Regions from separate parts of the Blautia marasmi genome, predicted to be linked through region 1. Evidence: predicted binding sites of a transcription regulator. Region 1 holds the regulator's gene; the other holds the start of a gene.

Region 1 (3,237 bases):
GTACCTAAGTCAATACCTATAATTTTACCCATGATAAATTCCTCCTGAATTTAAAATCAATTACTTTTTCTGTTCACAGCGGTTTTTCGCTCCGCCAAAGCGTCTCATCTATAAGATAAAATCCAACGGACTGTTCCGCCGGAGAATTTGAGTTGCGCCTCAGGCGCACCTTCTGAAACTAATTAGCAACCTTCACCATGCTGTGTCTCACTACGTGGTCTTTGTAAAGATAGCCTTTCTGGAATTCTTCAACTACTTCACTCTCCCCGGCTTCTTCATCCTCCACATGCATGACAGCATTGTGGTAATCCGGATTGAATTCCTGTCCTACTGCTTCGATTGGCTTTACGCCAATCTCTTCAAAGACGGTCATCATCTGCTTGTAAATCTTTGTCATACCGTCAGCAAAAGGACTTTCCTTTTCATTCTCCGGAACTGCTGCCAGACCTCTTTCAAAGTTGTCAACCACCGGAAGGATCTTTTCAATCACTTCACGCGCACCGATCTCATACATGGATGCTTTTTCCTTCTCCGTGCGCTTTCTGAAGTTGTCGAACTCTGCCATCTGGCGTTTTACCATATCGGTGAGTTCTTCTATCTTTTCATCTTTTTTATCTTTTTTCTTTTTACCAAACAGGCCTTTTTTCTCTGTTGACTTTCCTTTTCCCTGGTCAGCCTGCCCGTCTGTCTGCTCTTCTGATTCCTCCGCAGACCGGTCATCAGCCTCACAGGCCTCTTCACAGGTGGCCTCCTCTGCCAGAGCCTTGTCGTCTTCCTCTAATATTTCTTCTGCTTTCTCTTCAGAAGCCGCATCCGGCTGCATCTCTTCATATAATTCCTTTTCTTCTGACACGAATCCGTACCGCCTTTCTAGGTTTTCTTAAATATATTGTCCAACTGCGTCTTCAGCGTTTTCAAATTGTCCACTACGTTCTCGTAATCCATACGCTTGGGGCCGATAATACCGATGGTACCCTGCATCCCGCCTCCCAGATCGTATGTTGCTGTCACAACGCTGCAGTCTTTCATAGTCTTTACAGGGGTTTCATTTCCAATGTATACCTGAATGCCGGTATTTTCTTCGGAATTCATAGTATCTTTTACCAGATCTACCAGCTCCTGCTTTTCCTCAAAGGCGGAAATCAGTTCACTGGCTTTTGAGGTGTCCGCCAGCTCCGGATACTTGAAAATATTCGTGGTGCCGCTGGTATATATCTCCACCTCATCATCATCCACTGCAATGGCATTGGCCACCGCGTCAATGACGCTTCCCACAACAGCGCTGTGGATGCCTGCCTGTTCTTTCATCTTGGTGATCATGCCCAGGTTGATCTCCTCAATGGTGAGGCCGTTTAACTGGGTATTGAGAAGCAGGTTCAGCTTCAATATTGTGTCATCATCCATAGGCTCCTGAAGGGTGATCATATGATTCTTAACGATATTTCCTTCAATCACCAGAACCGCCAGCAGCTGCATAGCAGCAACCCTGGAAAGCTGGATGAATTTTAATTTGTTTCTGTGATAGGTCGGGCCTGTGATCATGGTTGCATAGTTGGTGTTGGATGCAAGAACCTTCACCACCTGTTTGAGCACCTTCTCCATTTTGTCGGTCCGCTCGATCATCATTTCCTTGATCTCCGAAACTTCCTGTTCCTTCTCCCGCATCAGCTCATCCACATAGAGACGATAGCCTGTGTCTGAGGGAATCCGTCCTGCTGAAGTGTGGGGCTGTACTATATACCCCAGTTCCTCCAGGTCTGACATCTCGTTCCGGATGGTTGCAGAGCTGAGATTCAGGTCAGTGTATTTTGAAATCGTTCTCGAACCAACCGGTTCGCCGGTCTCCAGATATGTCTGGATAATGGCTTTTAATATCTTTCGTTTCCGCTCATCCAGTTCACTGTCCATTATTATCTCCTTTCTGCTTCTGCATTGATAGGGCCGGATCTCTTTTCCGGTGTTGTTAGCACTCGTTTGTGTGGAGTGCTAACATCTATGTTCTAAAGATAGCACCAGCGTGTTTATTTGTCAAGGGCTTTATATTTTTTTTAGAAAGTTTCAGAATCTGCAACAATAGGTAAAGTAGAAACGGCATACAAAAAACAGAGGGGCTGTATATACTTAACAGCATTCCCTCTGTTTTGTTATAATATATCAGAAATTTTTGCCGGTGGTCATTTATTCAATGGGTACCACGTAGAGATCATCCTCTGTGAGCAGCTTGTCACCTTCCGGATAAGATTTTACAAACAGAAGGCTTTCCACTTGATCCGGGTCCAGAATCCGGTCAATCCCATACGTGAGCGCGTACGCATCACTGTCCTCTGACAAATACCCGGAACTGCCCGGTCCCCGGTACAGGTACATGTAAGTGGTTCCATCCTTCATCCTTACGCCTGTCAGCCACGGAGCTTCCGCATATGTTTTGGAAATGATCTCTTCACCGGATTCATTATATCCTTTTTCTTCTATCTCCTGTCTTGGAAAATCATATACGACTCTCATGGAGATAGGAGATATTTCAACCTGTTTTACAATGGCTTTGCTGTCCCCCAGCTCTTGATCCGGACTGCATTCCCGCACCTGGTCCGAACCACCCAAGGTCCAGGTAAAGCTCCAGGTATCCTCTATATCCGGTATATGACCGTCTATGGTGATCTCCCCCAGGTTTTTCAGTTCAACAGAAATCGGTTTCCCGATAAAATATCCCTTTTCATTTTCTTTTGCCAGTGTGATCTCGTACTCCAGGCTGCCGTCCTCCCGGACATATTTTTCCAAAGGTCCTTCCTCCGGGAGCGGCGTCCCATCCGCATATACGGCTTTGCCGTCATTTCCCCGAACCAGACCGTTGTAGAACCCTCTCGAAATACTGAAATCTCCGTCAGAGGCGTCCTGACCGTCAATACGGATCTGCACATCTTCAAAATCCGGCTGTTTTCCCGCCTCAGGCTCATATCCTTCTACTTTGAATGCCAGATGCACGTAATAGTTATCCACAATACTCTGCAGAGCCGTGACTTTTATCCCCTGCTCGCTAACACTTTGGTTCACAGGTGACGCCATATTATCTGCTTCCAGTTTATGCATTTGTTCCTGTTCCGCTTTCATACCCTCTGACAGCCCATGGCTCCACTGCATATAGACTGCGGCTCCCGCTGTAACCGTTCCAAAAGCAAGAACAGCCGCTGCCACGAGAATCCATATCTTCTTTTTCGGCATTCTGCCTGATGATCTTTT
Region 2 (3,237 bases), 2.3 Mb from region 1:
TACAGCCCCCAGGTTCTGGTGATTCCGTCCAATGAAAAGGAGAATCAGCATTCCATGGAGGATAATGCCTGTGCCCTGGAAAATATATTTCTGGCAGCCCATTCCTTTGGCATTGGTTCTGTGTGGATCAACCAGATGCGCGATCTCTGCGAGGAGCCTGAAGTGCGGGAGATATTAAGCAGCTGGGATATTCCAAGTTCACATAGGGTATTCGGCATGGCTGCTCTTGGATATGCCGGGGCATCTGAGAACAAGGAAGTGAAAAAAACAGGAGAGGTACATTTTGTAGAATAGGACATTAAGAATGGGACATATCACATCAAAAGACGCATATAAAAATCTGGAAGACAGAATCAATTGGTTTACCCAGGGAGCGCCGCCGTCGGATACTTTTTATAAGATCCTGCAGGTACTCTACACAGAGAAAGAGGCAAAGTGGGTGGCGCTCCTGCCGGTACGTCCCTTTACGCTGAAAAAAGCGGCACGTATCTGGGGGACCACGGAGGCAAAGGCGGAAAAAGTGCTGGACCATCTGTGTGAGAAGGCTCTGCTGGTGGACTCCACATACAGGGGTGTACGCCGTTTTGTCATGCCGCCGCCCATGGCCGGATTCATTGAATTTGCGCTCATGCGGACCAGGGGTGACATTGACCAGAAATATTTAAGTGAACTATATTATCAGTATATGAATGTGGAGGAGGATTTTGTCAAAGACCTTTTCTATGCCACAGAGACGAAGCTTGGGCGTGTTTACGTTCAGGAACCGGTGCTCACCACGGAGAATACGCTGCATATCCTGGACCATGAGCGGGCCAGCCACATTGTGGAGGAGGCGGCGTATATCGGCCTTGGCACCTGCTACTGCAGGCATAAGGCATTCCACGCGGGACATCCCTGTGAGATTGACGCTCCCTGGGATGTATGCCTGACTTTCGGCAATGTGGCCCGCTCTCTGGCAGAGCACGGCGGACATGCCAGGCTCATCTCCAAGGAGGAAGCCATGGATGCTCTGGAGCGTTCTTATGACGCGGGACTTGTGCAGATCGGGGAGAATGTCAGGGAGGACCCGGCATTTATCTGCAACTGCTGCGGATGCTGCTGCGAGGCCCTCCAGGCTGCCAGAAAATTTTCCCCCATGCAGCCTGTTGCAACGACCAATTATATCCCGTCGGTGGAAGATACGACCTGTATCGGATGCGGAAAATGCGAAAAAGCATGTCCTATTTTTGCCATTTCCATGGAGGAAGTCCGGGAGGGCGGGAAAAAGAAAAAACGCCCTGTGGTGGATACGGATATCTGCCTTGGCTGCGGGGTGTGCGCGTCCAGATGCCCCAACGGTTCCCTGAAACTAAAGCGGCGCCCGGTACAGGTCATAACCCCGGTGAACAGTACGCACAGGTTTGTGCTGCAGGCCATTGAAAAAGGGACCCTGCAGAATCTTATTTTTGACAATCAGGCCTTTGCCAATCACAGAGCTATGGCTGCCGTGTTTGGTGTCATTTTGAATCTTCCTCCGTTGAAGCAGGCCTTGGCCAGCAAGCAGTTCAAATCCGTGTATCTGGATAAACTGCTGTCCAGTGCTGTGAATAAGAGCAGGAAGAAAAAATAAAAGACTGGTCTTAGAAATGAAAAAGGAACTTTTCGTTTCCATGATCTGCATAAGGTGCAGAAAATGGAAACGGAGGGTTCTTTTTTTGATAAGTCGCACAACAAAAGGAAAATGTGAAAAAAGTGTGAAATTAGCACTCGATACTTGACACTGCTAATAATACGTGCTATATTACAATTAGAACAAGGGAAAAGAAAGAATCCCCTGTTAGATGTAACAAATCGTTGCTTGATATACATGGAAAGGAGAATGACTTATGAGAATGATGCCCAGTATTTTTGGAGAAGATTTGTTTGACGAATGGATGGACTTTCCTTTTGAGAGAGAGTTTTTCGGAAGAAAAAATCCTCTGTATGGAAAGAACGAGAAGAATCTTATGAAGACCGATGTAAAAGAGACGGAAGATTCCTACGAAGTTGATATCGACCTGCCGGGCTTCAAGAAAGAGAACGTATCTGCCAGACTGGAGAACGGATATCTTATCATACAGGCAGCAAAATCTCTTGACAAAGACAAAGAGGACAAGGAAGGAAAATATATCCGCAGAGAGCGTTATGCGGGAAGCTGTTCCAGGAGCTTCTATGTGGGCGAGGGTATCACCCAGAATGAGATCAACGCCAAATTTGAGGATGGGATCCTTCGCCTGACCGTACCGAAGAAAGACAGAAAACAGGTTGAAGAGAACAAGTATATCTCCATCGAAGGATAAGCTTTTTGTTACTCCTCCTTTAAGGGCCGCCGCTTCATTTGGAAGCGGCGGTCCTTTTGGGTGTACGGTTGTGTTACTGTACACAGGCCACTGTACCGGGAGGCGTTTTCATGCCGGAAGCATGAAAATCCCGAGGCAGCCAGCGCGATATGGGGCAGAATGCTCCATATCTGTGCATCGCGAAGCGTGTTACTGGACACAGAGTGTACAGTAACACGGTTGTAACAGCCGGGAGCCTTCACAGTCATGTACGGTTTACAAATTCTGCCCGTCTGTGCTATGGTAAAAGAAAAAACAGGAGATGTCCAGACATGAAAACAGTTATCATGAATTTTTCCGGCGTGTATCCGGAGGAGGATTTTTATAAACAGGAATCTTATGAGATGATGGATCTTACCAGGGCGGAAGGTGTGAACTGCTACTGTACCGGTGAGGCAGAGCAGGAGATTAAGGGGAAAATGGAAACGTACGGCCCTTATGGCATCCATTTTCTGGATTCCGGCAATTATCACTATGTGAGCAAACTCTGGATGGAGATGATAGACACACCCTTTTCCCTTCTTCTTTTTGATAATCATACAGATATGCAGGAGTCTGCGTTTTTCGGGCTTTTGTCCTGCGGGAGCTGGGTGAGGGAGGCCCTGCTGTCCAATCCTATGCTGAAAAGTGTGTGTATTGCAGGTCCGAAAGAGGCGGACCTTAAAAGGGATATCCCTGCAGACCGGGTAACATGGATATCAGGGGAGGAGCTGGGGGAAGGAAGCATGGAGAAATTTTATGAGTTTTTAGAGAAGGAAACCTGGCCTTTATACATTTCTGTGGACAAGGACATTCTCTGCCGTGAGGATGCAGCCACGAACTGGGACCAGGGGGAGGTGAAACTGGACTGTCTCACGGACTGGATCGAGGAGGCCGCGGC

What was found. The regulator HrcA, encoded in region 1, represses chaperone genes, less so after heat shock. The targets are predictions, from matches to a motif close to TGTTAGCACTCNNNNNNNNNGAGTGCTAACA.
Region 2: a site for HrcA is predicted at 1,738-1,768, ahead of C6P39_RS24930 (Hsp20/alpha crystallin family protein). Genes of this name have one in related genera too.

Annotation. Positions count from the first base shown of each region.
Region 1 is NZ_OIWX01000001.1:3,343,471-3,346,707, reverse strand. It holds gene dnaK (molecular chaperone DnaK) at 1-32, opposite strand, end outside; gene grpE (nucleotide exchange factor GrpE) at 179-853, opposite strand; gene hrcA (heat-inducible transcriptional repressor HrcA) at 871-1,908, opposite strand; gene C6P39_RS14385 (DUF4179 domain-containing protein) at 2,179-3,237, opposite strand, start outside.
Region 2 is NZ_OIWX01000001.1:5,653,102-5,656,338, reverse strand. It holds gene C6P39_RS24940 (nitroreductase family protein) at 1-294, shown strand, start outside; gene C6P39_RS24935 (4Fe-4S dicluster domain-containing protein) at 305-1,609, shown strand; gene C6P39_RS24930 (Hsp20/alpha crystallin family protein) at 1,866-2,318, shown strand; gene C6P39_RS24925 (arginase family protein) at 2,630-3,237, shown strand, end outside.